One region of the Pseudomonas sp. Marseille-QA0892 genome, then DNA from elsewhere that is predicted to be linked to it. Evidence: predicted binding sites of a transcription regulator. Region 1 holds the regulator's gene; each other region holds the start of a gene.

The links. The regulator sigma-54, encoded in region 1, starts transcription at its own class of promoters, with help from an activator protein. The targets are predictions, from matches to a motif close to ANTGGCATNNANNTTGCTNT.
Region 2: the regulator sigma-54 is predicted to act here: its motif matches at 2,789-2,808, upstream of flgB (flagellar basal body rod protein FlgB).
Region 3: the regulator sigma-54 is predicted to act here: its motif matches at 2,580-2,599, upstream of fliD (flagellar filament capping protein FliD).

The regions. Positions count from the first base shown of each region.
Region 1 is NZ_CM143104.1:641,573-647,405, forward strand. It holds gene ACY8D3_RS02745 (ZIP family metal transporter) at 1-54, shown strand, start outside; gene ACY8D3_RS02750 (HPr family phosphocarrier protein) at 61-333, opposite strand; gene rapZ (RNase adapter RapZ) at 343-1,200, opposite strand; gene ptsN (PTS IIA-like nitrogen regulatory protein PtsN) at 1,270-1,734, opposite strand; gene hpf (ribosome hibernation-promoting factor, HPF/YfiA family) at 1,750-2,058, opposite strand; gene ACY8D3_RS02770 (RNA polymerase factor sigma-54) at 2,191-3,702, opposite strand; gene lptB (LPS export ABC transporter ATP-binding protein) at 3,890-4,615, opposite strand; gene lptA (lipopolysaccharide transport periplasmic protein LptA) at 4,615-5,169, opposite strand; gene lptC (LPS export ABC transporter periplasmic protein LptC) at 5,156-5,728, opposite strand; gene ACY8D3_RS02790 (KdsC family phosphatase) at 5,738-5,833, opposite strand, start outside.
Region 2 is NZ_CM143104.1:2,737,434-2,743,266, reverse strand. It holds gene ACY8D3_RS12750 (helix-turn-helix domain-containing protein) at 1-597, shown strand, start outside; gene putP (sodium/proline symporter PutP) at 999-2,489, shown strand; gene flgB (flagellar basal body rod protein FlgB) at 2,848-3,267, shown strand; gene flgC (flagellar basal body rod protein FlgC) at 3,270-3,713, shown strand; gene flgD (flagellar hook assembly protein FlgD) at 3,729-4,427, shown strand; gene flgE (flagellar hook protein FlgE) at 4,458-5,786, shown strand.
Region 3 is NZ_CM143104.1:4,627,449-4,633,281, forward strand. It holds gene fliI (flagellar protein export ATPase FliI) at 1-1,013, shown strand, start outside; gene ACY8D3_RS21305 (flagellar FliJ family protein) at 1,013-1,438, shown strand; gene flgM (flagellar biosynthesis anti-sigma factor FlgM) at 1,536-1,820, shown strand; gene flgN (flagellar export chaperone FlgN) at 1,817-2,245, shown strand; gene fliD (flagellar filament capping protein FliD) at 2,624-3,967, shown strand; gene fliS (flagellar export chaperone FliS) at 3,964-4,356, shown strand; gene ACY8D3_RS21330 (hypothetical protein) at 4,340-4,657, shown strand; gene ACY8D3_RS21335 (flagellar hook-length control protein FliK) at 4,666-5,787, shown strand; gene ACY8D3_RS21340 (flagellar basal body-associated FliL family protein) at 5,822-5,833, shown strand, end outside.

The DNA of each region.
Region 1 (5,833 bases):
GGGCTTGTTGCAGGGTTCTGCTTGATGATGGTGATGGATACCGCGCTTGGTTGAGCCCGGTCATTCGCCTTCGTCAAAGCGATTTTCGACCAGCTCTACCAAAGACACCATTGCCTCTTCTTCGCTCTCCCCTTCGGTGTGAAGGTGGAGCGGGGTGCCTTGGCCTGCAGCCAGCATCATGACGGCCATGATGCTCTTGCCATCAACGAGCTGCTCAGGCGTCCGTCCCACGCGGACAGCACATGGATATTGACCGGCCACACCGACAAACTTGGCAGCAGCGCGGGCATGCAGGCCCAGTTTGTTGATGATGGTGATTTCACGCGCAGGCATGCAGGTTCCTTAACCCAGGTCCCGGTGGCGGATCTGGACATTCTTCAATGTGTCTTTGAGCACCCGCCCCAGGCGTTCTACCAGGAAGACGGACCTATGATGGCCACCCGTGCAGCCAATCGCAACGGTAGCATAGGCACGATTACTGGCTGCGAAACGAGGTAGCCACTTGGAGAGGTAAGCCAGGATATCCTGGTACATCTCTTCGACGTCAGGCTGTGCCTGAAGATACTCGATGACAGGCTGGTCCAGGCCTGAGTAATCACGCAGTTCGGGTTTCCAATAGGGGTTAGGCAGGCAGCGCACATCGAAGACGAGGTCGGCGTCCACCGGCATTCCACGTTTGAAGCCGAACGACTCGATAAGGAAGGCGGTACCCGGCTCGGGCTGGTTCAGCAAGCGAATCTTGATCAGGTCGCGGAGTTGATACAGGTTTAACCGCGTCGTATCGATCTTCAGGTCAGACAGCTCAGCAATTGGGGCGAGCAGCTGCTTTTCGGCCTCGATGGCTTCAGCCAGCGAGCGGGAGGAGTTTGTTAGCGGATGGCGCCGACGCGTTTCCGAGAACCGCTTGAATAACGTTTCCTCGTCAGCATCGAGATAGAGCAGATCACACTGGATGTATCGGCTACGCACTTCTGATAGCAGCTCTGGAAAGCGCTGAAGCTGGCTTGGCAAATTTCGGGCGTCGATTGATACGGCGACCTGAGGATGGATCAATTCGGTATGGAGCAACGCGCGCTCGGCCAGTTCGGGCAAGAGCGCGGCCGGCAGGTTGTCGATGCAATAGAATCCGTTGTCCTCAAGGACGTCGAGCGCTGTGCTCTTGCCGGATCCCGAGCGCCCACTGACGATGATCAGGCGCATAACGTATCCGCTTGGCTGGGCAAAGGGTAGAGCGTATGTCGCTGCGTCATAGGTCGTCGCCGTGATTGCTTACTGTCCGCTTTGCAGTTCGACCACCGTGTTGTACAAGGCGTTGCTGTCGGGCGCTTTACGAAGCCGATCACGCACTTCGGCGCGGTCCAGTAGACCCGCTATCTGACGAAGCAGTTGCAGATGCTCTTCGGTTGCAGACTCGGGGACGAGCAGCACGAGAAGGAGGTCGACCGGTGCACCATCGAGCGCATCGAAATCCACAGCCGTCTCGAGTCGGAGAACGGCTGCCATCGGGGACCGGCATCCCGAAAATCGACAGTGAGGAATGGCGATACCGTTACCGAAGCCGGTCGATCCCAGCTTTTCACGGGCTACGAGGCTCTCGAAGATCTGCTGGGCGTCCATTTCGGGGACATCCCGGGCAATGACGGCGCCGATCTGTTCGAGTACGCGTTTCTTGCTGCCGCCCGGCGCGTTCACGACGGAACGGCCGGGGGTCAGAATATTTTCAAGTCGGATCATGATAGGGAGTGACCCTCAGCGGGCGTAGAGCCCTTGCTGCCGGTCGAGCTGCTTCTCTTTGCGTTTGATGAGTTGGCGGTCGAGCTTGTCGGTCAACAAGTCGATAGCGGCATACATGTCGGTGTGCTCGGCGTTCGCGACGACTTCGCCCCCGGATATGTGAAGGGTGGCTTCGATCTTCTGTTTGAGCTTTTCGACTTGCATGATGATCTGCACGTTGGTGATCTTGTCGAAATGGCGCTCCAGCCGTTCCAGCTTTTCCCCGATGTATTCACGGAGAGGTTGGGTGACGTCCAGTTGATGTCCACTGATATTCACTTGCATACCGCGTTCTCCTTGTTGCCTCTGCGGAGTGACGTGCCGGGGCACATCACTGAAACACGTCGGCGGCCGGTTCTTGCGGCTGCTCGGGTTCGTAATGGCGAACGCCTTACAGTCCAAGAGCCTACGGTAGCGTCACATCAGTCGCTTGCGCTCGCTTGAGGGTGCGATACCCAGAGATTCGCGGTACTTGGCGACGGTGCGGCGCGCTACCTGGATGCCCTGTTCCTCCAGTAAACCAGCGATCTTGCTGTCGCTCAACGGCTTTTTCGCATTTTCCGCCGCCACCAGTTTCTTGATGATCGCGCGGATCGCGGTGGACGAGCATTCGCCGCCTTCGGCCGTGCTGACATGGCTAGAGAAAAAGTATTTCAGCTCGTAGATGCCGCGGGGGGTATGCATGAACTTCTGTGTCGTGACCCGCGAAATCGTCGATTCGTGCATGCCCACGGCCTCAGCAATGTCGTGCAACACCAACGGCTTCATCGCCTCTTCCCCATACTCGAGGAAGCCGCGTTGATGCTCGACGATTTGGGTCGCGACCTTCATCAGCGTTTCATTCCGGCTTTGCAGGCTTTTGATGAACCACCGTGCTTCCTGAAGCTGGTTTCGCATGAACGTATTGTCGGCGCTTGAGTCGGCACGGCGGACGAACCCGGCGTACTGCGGGTTTACGCGTAGACGAGGCATCGCTTCCTGGTTCAGCTCTACCAGCCAGCGGTCGTTGTGCTTGCGCACGATAACGTCAGGCACGACGTACTCGGGTTCTCCGGCTTCAATCTGGGAGCCTGGCCGCGGGTTGAGCGACTGGATGAGCTCGATAACCTGGCGAAGGTCATCTTCCTTGATCTTCATCCGACGCATGAGCTGGCTGTAGTCCCGGCCAGCCAACAGATCCAGGTAGTCGCCGACAAGACGCTGGGCTTCGCTCAACCATTCAGTCGACGCAGGTAGCTGATGCAATTGAAGTAGAAGACATTCGCGCAGATCTCGTGCACCAATGCCCGCGGGTTCGAACTGCTGGATGCGGCGGAGAACGACTTCGACCTCATCGATTTCGATATCCAGCTCGGGATCGAACCCTGCTGTGATTTCCGCAAGGTCTTCTTCCAGGTAGCCCTGGTCGTTGATGCAATCGATCAGCGTGACCGCAATGAGGCGATCCGTATCCGACATCGGCGCGAGATTGAGCTGCCAGAGCAGGTGGCTTTGGAGGCTTTCGCCTGCCGACGTCCGCGCAGAAAAATCCCATTCATCATCTTCGCTGCTGGGGAGGTTGCTCGCGCTGGTCTGGTAGATGTCTTCCCATGCCGTATCGACGGGAAGCTCGTTCGGTATCCGGTCGCTCCAGTCCGTCTCTTCGAACGAATCGCCGTCGGATTCATTGCTGATCGGGACAGTTGCCTCTTGGAAGCTGTCTTGGCTATTAGCTTGCGATGTACCTTGCTCGGCACCATCAGCCATGGGGTCAGTGGTGTCGAAATCTTCCCCGTCTTCCTGACGTTCGAGCATCGGGTTCGAGTCGAGCGCTTCCTGAATTTCCTGCTGGAGGTCCAGCGTCGAAAGCTGGAGTAAGCGAATGGCCTGCTGCAACTGCGGCGTCATCGTCAGTTGCTGGCCCATCTTCAGAACTAGCGATGGTTTCATAGCAGAGGATCGCACCTACATTACCGACGCCTCGGCGTCTGTCCATTTCGAAGCGCTCTGAAGCGCCTTAAGCAAATTATATGCCTGATTTAGAGGCGTTTGCCTAGCCCTTCTTTGGGCGGAATGTGACGGTGCAGGTGCCGCAGCCGTTCGAAGGGCTCAGGCCATCGGGGTATTCCAAGGTTCGCTACAGGCGGAACTCGTGGCCTAAGTAGACTTCCTTGACGAGCGCGTTGTCGAGAACGTCCTGGGCCGTGCCCTCGGCAATAAGCTGGCCGTCGCTGACGATATAAGCAAGCTCGCAGATATCCAGCGTCTCCCGAACGTTGTGGTCCGTGATCAGGACGCCGATTCCTTTATTCTTGAGATGATAGATGATCTGCTTGATGTCCCCAACCGAGATAGGGTCTACGCCCGCGAAGGGCTCGTCCAGCAGGATGAACTTGGGTTCCGTTGCCAGCGCACGAGCGATCTCGACCCGGCGCCGCTCACCACCGGAAAGGCTCATACCGAGGCTGTCGCGTATATGGGTGATGTGGAATTCCTGTAGCAGGCTTTCCAGTGCCTTCTCCCGGCCTGCGCGATCCAGATCCTTTCGGGTTTCCAAGATAGCCATGATGTTGTCCGTTACGCTGAGCTTGCGGAAGATCGACGCTTCCTGCGGCAGGTAACCGATGCCAGCGCGCGCTCGGCCGTGCATGGGCTGGAAGCTGACATCCTGATCGTCGATCAATACGCGGCCCTGATCGGCCCGAACCAGCCCCACGATCATGTAGAAGCAGGTTGTCTTGCCGGCGCCGTTCGGGCCGAGCAACCCTACAATCTGTCCGCTTTCAATGGAAAGGCTAACGTCGCGAACAACCTGTCTGCTTTTATAGCTCTTCGCCAGGTGCTGGGCTTTGAGAATTGCCATTAGCGCGATGAATCCTGCTGTTGCTGTTCGGGCTTCTTCTGCGGCTGAATGACCATGTCGATGCGCGGGCGCGGTGTGGTGATCGACTTGTCGTTCGCGCGTCCGGCATTCACGATCTGCCGGCGGGTGTCATATACGATTTTCTCGCCTTCGAAGGTATTGCCCTGCTGCACAACCTTGGCCTGGTCGGTCAGGGTGATGCGCTCATTGGCTGAGAAATACTGGATCGTAAGTCCGTACGCCTTGACGATGGGGTCACCCTCGCGCGGCTGTTGCTCGTAGTAGGCCGGACGGCCTACCGAGGTAAATACGTCCACGTCTCCCTGGGCGTTCTGGGTGATGGTCACCGTATCACCCGTGATTTTCATCGTGCCCTGGGTAATCACGACGTCACCCCGGTAGACGGCAACCTTCTTTTGGTCATCGATCTCGGCGCTGTCGGCTTGGACGCGGATGGGTTGTTCGCGGTCGCTCGGCAGGGCCCAGGCAGTGGCGCTGGCCATCAAGGAGGCGCTCAAACCGAGGAACAAGGGAAACTTTTTAACGAGCCTCATGCTGGCCTCTTACGTTGGACTGCAGGATCATCCTGCCTTCGTTCAGGTACGCTTTCATGCCTTGGCCCGTGGTGACCCCATTGGCGGCGTCGATTCTAACGGGTTGCTGGGTTTCAGCATATTGTCGGTCCGGAAAGACCGTGAGCCGGGATGTTGTGAGTATCGATGGTCGGCCGCTTGCGTCGGTCTTGTCGACCTTTACATTTTCGATCAATTCGACCTGCGCGCCCTCGGGGCCGACTTCTCCGCGGTCAGAACGGATGTTCCACGGAATTTCGTTGCCCCGGTAGAGCTGCATTCGTGGTTGTTCCATGTAGGTGACATCGCTACTTTCCACGTGTTCTAGCGCATCGGACTGCATTTCGTAATCACGCTGACCGTCTTCCTGGAATTGAATCGTCCGTACGTTCTTCGCGTAGAAGTCGATTGTCTTGTCGTCCTTCGCAGGCGCAGGCGGCTGCTCGAGAAATGTCTCGGGGCGGATATTCCAATAACCCAGCAATCCCAGCGCTATCGCGAGAAGGATGATGGGGAAGTACGTGCGCAAGCGGTTGATCATCGACAGCCCCTAAAGGTACTCGGCCTGGGCGGCATCCAATGTCCCCTGGCCGCGCATGATCAGTTCGCAGAATTCACGCGCGGCGCCTTGTCCACCACTTGCATG
Region 2 (5,833 bases), 2.1 Mb from region 1:
AACCAGATGCTCATCGTGGATATCGATGAAGAGGGCCACGGGCAAAGCGATCTGGCGTCACTGGAACGTCTATTCGACGTACCGCGATATCCGAACCTGGATGCTGATTTCCACAATCTGCTGGGCTATGCAGGCGCCGAACTGGCTCGTTTTGGCAGCGATCCTCTGCTGTCCCAAGCGCTCGGGGGTGTATTGCTGCGTGCAATTCATGTGCGGCTCTTTGGCCAACCGGCCCCTCAGCGGCAGGCCGCGCTGGACCTCGAGCGGCTTGATATGCATATCAAGGGAAACCTTGCACGGCGTATTAGCGTGGCTGAAATGGCGCAGGTGGTATGCCTGAGCCCGAGCCATTTCCATGCACAGTTCAAGGACAGCGTCGGGCTTACACCCCACCAATACCTTCTCAAGCTTCGTCTGGACCGAGCGTCGAGGATGCTGCGCGAGAGCCCACTACCGCTCGTGCGAATAGCAGAAGAATGCGGGTTCTCCAGCCAGAGTGCACTTACGACCGCGATGCGCCGGTACATGGGACTGACGCCCAAACGCATGCGTGGCCCTTGCCCGCCGCACGTTGTAGCGGCAGAGCCGATCATGTAGCCGTGTGCGGAATGAAAGCTGCATGACGGCTCCGTCATTCAGAGCCTATTGAAAGCTCAACCGGTCGGTTATCCGTTCGATTGCACCTCTTGCAACCCATGATGATAGCTACCGATGATCGGGTGATACCGTGTATTGATCGCGACATCGAAAAGGTGCAACCTTGGCGCGATGCGTGGCGCGCGCTGGTTGCGCTGCGTGGATGTCGGGCATAGTTTTCAGAAAAAACTCCATAGGGTTTTGTAAGAAAGAGGCTGCGAACTGCCACTACAGTCCGGCGCTTCATTCAACGTGGTGCCAGGGTGCCCAGCCCTTGCAACAGCCACATTCGGGCTTTGCGTCCGTATTTATCAGGCCGGCGATGCCTTGCCGAGCTCATAACAAGAAGGGAAGGGTCATCCATGAACTGGAGCAATCCAACACTGGTCACGTTTGTGATCTACATCGCAGCGATGCTGTTGATTGGCTTCGCCGCCTATCGCGCCACTAAAAACTTCGACGATTACATTCTTGGCGGCCGTAGCTTGGGTAGCTACGTGACGGCCTTGTCGGCGGGCGCTTCTGACATGAGCGGCTGGCTGCTTATGGGCTTGCCGGGTGCCATTTTTGCGGCAGGGCTGTCCGAGAGCTGGATCGCCATCGGATTGATCGCCGGCGCCTGGTTGAACTGGCTGTTCGTAGCGGGCCGCCTGCGTGTGCATACTGAGCACAATCACAACGCGTTGACGCTTCCTGACTACTTCACCCATCGTTTTGAAGATACCAGCCGCCTGCTGCGCATTTTCTCGGCGCTCGTCATCCTGGTGTTTTTCACCATCTATTGCGCTTCGGGCGTCGTGGCCGGTGCACGTCTCTTTGAAAGCACCTTCCAGATGAGCTACGGCACCGCCTTATGGGTCGGCGCACTTGCCACGATCGTCTACGTCTTCATCGGTGGCTTTCTGGCTGTCAGCTGGACCGACACGGTCCAGGCGACCATGATGATTTTCGCGCTGCTGATCACTCCGGTCTTCGTCATCCTCTCGATTGGTGACTACGACGCGGCACTCACCACGATCCAGACAAACGTGCCGGCGGCATTCGACATGTTCGACGGGCTGTCCTTCATCGCGATCATTTCGCTACTGGCGTGGGGCCTTGGCTACTTTGGTCAGCCGCATATTCTGGTGCGCTTCATGGCGGCCGACTCTGTGCGTACCATCCCGGCTGCACGTCGTATCGGCATGACCTGGATGATCCTGTGCCTGGGGGGCGCGGTAGCTGCCGGCTTCTTCGGCATTGCCTACTTTGCCGATAACCCGGGCGTTGCAGGTCCGGTGCGCGAAAATGGCGAGCGGGTCTTTCTGGAGCTGACCCAGTTGCTGTTCAACCCATGGATCGCAGGCATCATCCTTTCCGGTGTTCTCGCAGCTGTCATGAGCACGCTTAGCTGCCAGCTTCTGGTCTGCTCCAGCGCGCTGACCGAGGATTTCTACAAGGCCTTCCTGCGTAAGGGTGCCTCCCAGAAGGAGCTAGTCTGGATAGGTCGCCTGATGGTGCTGCTGATTGCCCTGGTTGCGATCGCCATCGCGTCGAACCCGGAAAGCAAGGTTCTGGGGCTCGTCTCGTACGCCTGGGCAGGCTTTGGCGCGGCGTTCGGTCCGGTTGTGCTCTTCTCGCTGCTGTGGAAGGACATGACTCGTAACGGTGCGCTGGCTGGTATGGTCGTAGGCGCCGTCACGGTGATCGTCTGGAAGAATTTCATCGGGCTTGGCCTGTATGAAATCATCCCTGGCTTCATTCTCGCGAGCATTGCCATCGTGCTGTTCAGCAAGGTAGGCGCACCGGCGTCTGCATCGACACGTGCACGTTTCGATGCAGCCGAGAAGGAATATCAGGAAGCGAACATCTAAGCGCTAGATCGCTCCATGAAGGCCCGCCTCGAAACAGGCGGGCCTTTTTCGTTGGGCTAGTGCCCGGAGTACCGCTGTAGCGGCGATGCGCGTGGTCCAGTGATCTGCTCCTAACCGAGCCGGCACGCAATGTGCCCGCCTGAATCAATCCTCATTCCCAAGCTGATCCCCCGCAGAGCAGGAGGTGTTGCGTGGATTGCGGCGGAACGGGATTGCCGCTCTGTTTCAAATTCGCGGTAATGCCTTGCCGTCAGAAAGTCGTTAATACGTTAAACCCTTGATCAGCATGGGTTTCCAGGATTGGCACGCTCGTTGCTCTGTCCATGGTGTCCACCCGTTCAGTCAAAGGTCTGACGCCATGACTATCAGCTTCGATAGCGCACTCGGCATTCATGAAAAGGCACTGCACTTCCGCGCGCAGCGCGCCGAGGTACTCGGCAACAACCTCGCCAATGCCGACACGCCGCACTACAAGGCGCGCGATCTCGACTTCAAGGCCGTGCTTGCTCAGGAGGCCGACAAGGCGTCGGGTCGTTCCGGCCACTTTGCCGCCTCTACCACCAATGCCAGGCACATCGCCATGGACGGGGCCGAGATGAATATTGCGGACCCTGCGCTGCGTTTCCGCATCCCGACCAACCCCGCTCTTGACCAGAACACGGTCGATGCGCAGGTCGAGCAGGCGAACTACGCCGAGAACGCACTGCAGTTCCAGACGAGCTTCACGCTACTCAATAGCAAGTTCAAGGGCCTGATCACGGCCATCCGAGGAGAATGACGATGTCTCTCAGTAGCCTGTTCAACATCGCCGGCACCGGGATGAGCGCCCAGAACACTCGCCTCAACACGGTCGCCAGTAACATTGCCAACGCCGAATCGGTCTCCTCCAGCGTGGACCAGACCTACCGGGCGCGTCACGCCGTGTTCCAGACCATGATGCAAAACACGCAGGGTGGCGGAAGCCAGAGCTTGTTCAATGATCAGGGGCAGGCCGGCGTCGGCGTTCAGGTGACCGGTATCGTCGAGGACCAGAGCGAGCTTCAGGCCCGCTACGAGCCCAACCATCCCATGGCGAACGAAGAGGGGTATGTCTACTACCCGAACGTCAACGTGGTGGAGGAGATGGCCGACATGATCGCCGCGAGCCGGTCGTTCCAAACCAATGCCGAGATCATGAATACGGCCAAGCAGATGATGCAGAAAGTGCTGACGCTGGGTCAGTAAGGATAATTCGCCGCCATGACCATTGACGCTACAAACACCGCCAGCTCGGTCCTTGATCAATATGCGATCAAGAAGCCCGAGTCCGAGACGACGAAAACCAAGGACTTGGGCAAGGACCAGTTCCTCAAGTTGCTGGTTGCCCAGATGAACAATCAGAACCCGCTCGAGCCCCAGGGCAACGGCGAGTTCATCGCTCAGCTCGCTCAGTTCAGTACGGTCGAAGGGATCAGCAACCTCAATACGACGGTGAATTCGATTGTCTCCGGTGCGCAATCGGCGCAGGCACTGCAGGCGTCGTCTCTGGTAGGCCGGACTGTGATCCTCGATACCAATCGCGCGGTCGTTGATACGGCAAAAGCGGAAACCGAACCGTTCAAGGGCGGGATCAACCTCACGCAGTCCAGCGATAACGTGTGGGTGAACGTCTACAACGGGTCGGGGCAGCAGGTGAACCGCATCAATCTCGGGCAGCAGTCATCCGGCCTGGTTTCCTTCAAGTGGGACGGCACGGACTCCAATGGCGAGAAGGTGCCTTCGGGGGCCTATACCTTCGAAGCGCAGGCAAATGTGGGTGGGGAGAACAAGGCATTCGCCACGAGCCTCCCGGCCAATGTGGAAAGTGTGACCTTGGGTCAAAACGGCGGCGAGATGCTTCTGAACCTCACGGGGATGGGCAGCATCGCGCTTTCGAAAGTTCAGGTAGTCGGTCAGTAACGCCGGCTGTCACCGGCATAGGAGTTCATCATGGCTTTCAATATCGGTCTCAGCGGCATTCGGGCTGCATCTCAAGACCTCAACATCACCGGCAACAACATCGCCAACGCCAGCACCGTCGGCTTCAAGCAGTCTCGCGCAGAGTTCCAGGACCTGTACGCGGCGTCCATGCTCGGCTCGGGCCGTAACCAGACCGGCAGCGGCGTGCTGCTGGGCAACGTCGGTCAGCTGTTCAACCAGGGCACGATCGACTACACCCAGAACGCTCTGGATATGGGTATCAACGGCAACGGTTTCTTCGTGACGAGCAACAACGGCGCGATCCAGTACACCCGCGCCGGTTACTTCGGCACCGACAAGGAAGGCTTCATCGTCGATAACAACGGCTACAAGCTGCAGGGTTATCCGGTGAACGCTGACGGTTTGCTGCAGGAAGGCGTGCGGGGTGACCTGCGGCTGGAGAGTGGCAACCAGGCGCCCAAGGCGACAACGAACATCGCTCAGACGTTGAACCTGAACTCCACCAATACATCGCCACTGAATACACCGTTCAATCCGAGCGATCCGACGACTTACAACTCGTCGACGTCGGTTAACATCTACGACGCCGAAGGCAACTCACATGTGATGAGCCAGTACTTCGTCAAGTCTGATGCCAACCAGTGGACGATGCATGTGTTGGTTGATGGCCGTAACCCGCTCAACGGGGCAAGCACCAATACTGCGACTGGGTCGGACCCATTGAGTGTGCCGCTGACCTTCACCGACAAAGGCCTGTTGATCCCCAATGCGGCGGGTTCTGGCCCGGCTGGCCTGACCGCCACCGGCGATGGCACCTTCACGCTTTCTGGCTGGACACCCATGCAGTCCGATGGCAAGACGCCGCCGACCTTTGTAGCGAATGGAGCCGCGGCGTCGCCATCCATCGGCCTCGACCTGCGTGGCTCGACCCAATACAACAGCGCCTTCGCAGTGAATGCGGTGAATCAGGACGGCTACACGACCGGGATGATGTCCGGCCTCGAAATCAGTGACACCGGCCAGATCTTCGCCCGCTATACGAATGGTCAGTCGAAGGTACAGGGCCAGGTCATCCTCGCCAACTTCACCAACGTGCAGGGGCTGACGCCGATCGGCAAGACGTCCTGGGTCGAATCCGCAGAGTCGGGTCAGCCGGTCATTGGTACGCCACGCGCGGGAACACTGGGTGCCTTGCAAGCGGGAGCGTTGGAGTCGTCGAACGTGGATATCTCCACGGAACTCGTGGATCTCATCGTCGCGCAGCGTAACTACCAGGCCAACGCGAAGACGATCGAGACTGAAAACGCAGTCACTCAGACCATCATCAACTTGCGTTAAACAGTAGGGCAGGTGTAACCCGCCTGTTCTCTTGATCGAGCGCGGTT
Region 3 (5,833 bases), 670 kb from region 1:
TAGTCAATGGGTTGGGCGAACCTCTGGATGATGTGGGCAAGCTGGATGGACAGCACCGTCTTCCGGGAGAGTTGCCCAGCGTCAACCCCTTGAGGCGGAAACCGGTCAGTGAACCGCTCGATGTGGGCATCCGCGCCATCAACGGTCTGCTCACGCTAGGCAAGGGGCAGCGGGTGGGTTTGTTCGCCGGTAGCGGTGTCGGCAAAAGTGTGCTGCTGGGCATGATTACACGCCAGACCAAGGCCGATGTCGTCGTGGTGGGATTGATTGGAGAGCGCGGCCGCGAAGTGCAGGAATTCCTGTTCCACTCGCTTGGCCCGGAGGGCCTTCGAAAGGCGGTCGTAGTGGTCGCACCGGCCAACGAATCGCCGCTCATGCGGCTGCGCGCTACCGAGCTGTGCCATAGCATAGCCGCGCACTACCGTGACCAAGGGCATGACGTGCTGCTGCTCGTTGACTCATTGACCCGCTATGCCATGGCGCAGCGGGAGATCGCTCTGGCGCTTGGCGAGCCGCCCGCTACCAAGGGTTATCCCCCGTCGGTATTCGGAATGCTGCCTGAGCTGGTGGAGAGTGCAGGCAATGGTGAGCAAGGCAGCGGCAGCCTCAGCGCTATCTATACCGTATTGGCCGAAGGGGACGATCAACAGGATCCGATTGCCGACTGCGCGCGCGCAATTCTCGACGGGCATATTGTGTTGTCGCGGCATCTGGCCGAAAGCGGCCATTATCCCGCGATCGATATCGGTGCTTCCGTAAGCCGTTGCATGAGCCAGGTTGGGGATGCAGCGCACCTGGGCGGTGCCCGTCAGCTCAAGGAACTGTATTCGGCCTATAACAAGATCCGTGAGTTGATCCCGCTTGGGGGATACACGCCGGGCATGGATGGCCGTACCGACCGCGCTGTGCAGCTGGCGCCTTCGATAGAGCGTTTCCTGCGTCAGGAGGTCGGCGAGGCCGCCGATCTCGAGCTCAGCGTTTCCACGCTGCAAGCGCTGCTTCGAAGGACATGATGAAAGCGCAGATCGAGGTGTTGTCCCGGCTCGCCAGTCTACGCGGGCAGAAGGTGCGCGAGATGTTGGGCCGTGTGCAATATCAGCAGAACCTTTGCCAGCGGTACCGGAACAATATCGCCGGGCTGGGGCGCCTGTGCGGTTTCACGGTGCCCATGACGACGCCCTTGCAACGAGATAACCAACAGCGCTACAAGGCAACGCTTTACCGGATGGTGGAACTGCAGCGGCGGGAGCTGGAAGTGGCCGAGCAGACGCTGGAGCGCATCAAGCGTGAGTTGTTGCTCGCCATGCGCAACGAAAAAATCGTCGAGCAGCTGGTCGAGGCCAAGCTGGCGGACTGGAACGTGCAGCTGGCGCAACAGGAGCAACGGATCCAGGACGGCCTGGCGCAGCAGACATGGTGGCGCGGTCAGTCGCACTGAACGGGCCACGCGCCATTGGTAACAGTCTTGAAAATTGGATTTAAGTATTCCTCAACAGTGGTCGCTTACCGCTGATAACCCCCGAGTGGAATCGATCATGGACATCAGCCGGACCTTGAAGCCCACCACCCCCCCTGCGGTCGAGAGCGCTGCCAAGCCGCGCGCGTCGGTAACCGCGCAGGCTGCAACAACGAACGCACGGCCGGCAAGTGGCGCTGGCCTGCCGCTGGAACAGATGCAAAGCGCGCTACGCTCGCTACCTGATGTGGACCTGGAGAAGGTCAATACGCTCAAGGCGGCTCTGGCGCGTGGCGAAATCTCGACCGACCCCGCGACCCTGGCCGGTCACGTGTTGGCACACCACCGCGGCAGCGAAGTGTGAGCCAGCGCGAGCGCCTGTTGCAGGTCGCCGCCGATGACCTGCGCCAGGATGGCGAGGACTACGCGGCCCTGAAGGCACTGATGGACCAGCTCTACCATCGACTGCTCGCGCGTGACGTTCCCGGTATTGAACGGATCAACGCGCTCATCACGGATCGCGTCGAGCACGTGACCGTGCGCGCCGACCGCCGTACCAAGGTGCTGGGCGCCTTCGGGCTTGGCAGTACACCGAGTGCGATGCAGCGGTTGATCGAGGCCTATCCTGCCGAACGTCGTTTGGCTGTCGCCGAGCACTGGCGCCGCATCGGTGTGCTGGCGACGGAGTGTCAGTCGCTCAATGAGCGTAACGGCCGCCTTCTTGCGATGCACCGGGAAATCATTGCCCAACTGACCGGGCACATGGCCGCTGTCTACGCTCCTCGCTGACCTTCTCTTACCCCTTCCATCGACATGGATGCGAGGCGGTGTACATGTCCGCCCGCGTTCGACGCCTACCCTGTTCAATAGCGCCTGCCGGCAATCTCACCCTCCGAGCAGGTTGGGTAGTCGCGGAAGCATGGCGGGCTCCGGTGATCGACTGTCCATTTGCGATACCGCACGCATTGCTTAATACCGCCATTACGAGCGTCGCCTTTTTCTTCTGCCTTCCGCTTTCAAGTGGGAGGAAGCTGCTTTTCCCTACGTCGCCCGCGATCGTCCAAGAGGAAAGGCCTTTTCAGCTTTGGTGTCGCTAAAAGCTAACTAAAACAAGCACTTAGCACTTGGCATCAGTATTGCTCTATAGAGCGAACGCAAGGGGGCCATATGGCAATCGATTCCAACTACGTAAAGAACATGGCGACGCAGCTGGCGAACTACGGGGTTCAGGCCTCGTTGGACCGGCTCAATCGCAATGAAGCGAATTACAAGGCGCAGCGAGAAGGGCTGAATTCGCTGCGTACGGCCCTGACCAAATTCAAGAGCACACTAGGTGGACTGAAAAGCGGCAACGCGACCATGTTGATCAATAGTGCCACCTACAGCCAGGACGGCTACGCCACGGCAAAGGTGGGCGCCACTGCCAAGTCTGGTAGCTATTCCTTTTTCGTCGAGCAGTTGGCGAGCGCCCACCAAGTGGCGATCAATGGGCTGAATCCTGCTGATATCGGTAATGCGGGCACGCTCACCATTGGCCAAGGCGAAAACAGCTTCGCCATCGACCTGGCTTCCATCGACAGTGACGGGAATGGCAGCGCCTCACTTGAAGAACTGGCTGCCGCGATCAACAAACATCCCGACAACACGGGAGCCACCGCGACGTTGGTGCGTGCGGATGGAACGGTCTCGCTCGTGATCTCCAGCAATCAGACCGGTACCGACAATGCGCTGCGCTTCTCTGTAGCAGGCACGAGCGACACGTTTTCCAATGCGATCTCGGGTCGCGAAGAGTTATCCGCCGCCCGAAATGCAAAGGTTCGCCTGGGCGGCGAGTCGGGCATGCTGCTGCAGAGCGCCAGTAATACCTTCAGCGACCTCGTTGACGGTGTGAGCATGACGTTCACCAAGGCTCACGCCGCCAACGATACGCCGTTGACGATCACGGTTGGCCGCGACACCTCAGCGACCAAGGCCAAGGCGCAAACGTTCATCGATGCATTCAACACGCTCATGGGCAGCTTCGACACGCTTACCGCCAGCGGAAGCGACAGTGCCAAGCGCGGCGTACTCGCGGGCGACTCCAGCGTGCGGTCCATCGAGACGCAACTCAACGCACTCGTTCGTAACGGGTTCGGGGGAAAGAGCCTGATCGAATTCGGGATCATTGCAGACCGCAACGGAAAGCTGACCATCGATGCGGCCCGTTTCGATGCGGCAGTGAGCGCAGACCCGGAAGGTTTCGAAGCCCTGTTCACGAGCAAGGACAAGCTGCTCGACAGCATCGACAAGAGCGTCGCGACCTATACCAGCAGCGCGAACGGACTGCTGAAGAACCGGATGGACACGCTCGACCAGAACCTGCGCCGTAGCAACGAGCAGTTCGAACAGCTTCAGCAGCAGTACGACACCTATTACGCCCGCTACCTGCGGCAGTTCACCACCATGATGCAGACGATGCAGGCGATGGAACAAACCAACGGCCTGTTCTCTATGTACGGGACAGATCAATGAACCCCTACCATGAAAACTACGACAGTTATCGCTCTGTCGATCTCGAGGCGCGTGCTGCTTCCGCCTCGCCTTACGAACTCGTGCTGGTTCTATTCGATGGTCTGCTTGACGAGTTGGCTCGTGCGCGCGGCCACATCGAGCACAAGCGCTACCAGCAGAAGGGGCAGTCACTGGAAAAGTGCCTGAACATCCTCAATGGCCTCAGCGGCGCGCTCGACTACGAAGGGGGCGGCGAGGTCGTGGCCAGCCTGGCTCGCCTTTACGACTACTGCATCTACAGACTCTCGGACGTCAGCGTGACACTGTCCCTCGAGGGGCTGGATGAGGTCGTGAACCTGCTGGGCATCCTTCGCGAAGGCTGGGAAGGCGTCAATGCAGCCCGCCAATGACGCGGCCCAGCGCCTGAACCGCCTCCACGATGAGTTGGCACAGGCAGCCGACGCTGCGGATTGGGCGGCGGTTGCCGTCGCCGATGAAGCCGTGCGCCGGTGTCTGGCGTCGCTCGGCAACGCGGCCTTGCTGGACGAGCGCTCCCGCAGTGCGTGGCAGCGCTTACATGCGCTGCATACGCGCGTTATGCGTGCCTGCGCGAAAGAGTGCGAGCGGCTTCGCCAGAAGCTGGATCACCATTTGGAATACGCCGAAGGGCGTTCGGCCTATCAGCAGATAGGGCTAATCGGTCAAAGATGAGCGCAACCATGACCCCTACTACTGCGGCACCGGGCAATGCGGCGGTGCAGACCGCGGCCAGTCCGATCGCGGCGCCAGCTATGCGGCATGCCAGCCCACTGCAATCGGCAGCCACCTTCGTGCAGCAGATGGCAACAGTCGAATCGGCTCATGGCCAAAGCCAGTCCGCCATCTCCCCGGCAATTGCACAGTCGCCTGTGGCGATGATGGCGCCGGCTTTGGAAGACGCTCCGGACAGCGAGCTGCAAGAACGCGGCGAAGGCGTTGAGCCCGACACGCTATCGGAGCAGTGGTTGCTGGGAATGCTGTCGCAGCAGCAGGCTGTTTTGGAGGCGCGCGAGCGTAAACCGGGCGGGTCCTCGCTGAGCAATGATGCTGTCGACGGCGAACTCCCAGTCGTGGTGTCTGCCTCACCGGAGTCCGCATTCCGGACGATATCGGCTTCGACTGACTCAGTGGCGGAGGACAACCTGCAGGCGCTCGCCGGTGCGATCGTCAGCTCGGCTCAGGCGCGGAAAATGCCTTCCGCTGCGGCTCAGACGGTTGCCGCCGCAGGTGCGTGGACGTTTGCGGATGTAGCGCTGGAGGTCGATCCGGCTACTGATGCGCGGCTCGCGGCGGCCGATCCGCTCAACCCGAGCGCAGCCCCGGATCTTCAATCCGATCGTTCACAGACGCTCGCACCTCTGCCGGACCGGGTAATCAGGCTGCAGACGCCGGAGACGAAGTGGGGCGAGCAAATGCTGCATGCCCTGCGTGAGCACGTGGATATGCAGTTACAGCAACGGGTGCAGAACGCGACCATCCGCCTGGATCCGCCAGAACTGGGGAGCCTGGAGATTCTGCTTACCCATGAATCAGGCCGTTTGAACGTCCAGGTCAATGCCGCTCAGCCCGAAATCTCGCGACTTCTGCAGCAGACCAGCGACCGGTTGCGCCAGGAATTGGTGAACCAGAACTTCGTGCAGGTGAACGTGCAGGTCAGTGCGGACGCCAGGCATGGGCAGTCTGGCCAGGGACGGCAGAAACACGTGCCTGTCGATGGCCTGCGCGTGGCAGGCAATGGCCCCACCCCCCCTGAGCAATCCGCAACCGATAACCCTCGCAGTGATGTGCTGGTGACGGTATGAGCCGCCCGATTTATTTCTACTGGACCCTTACCCAATGAAGACTGGA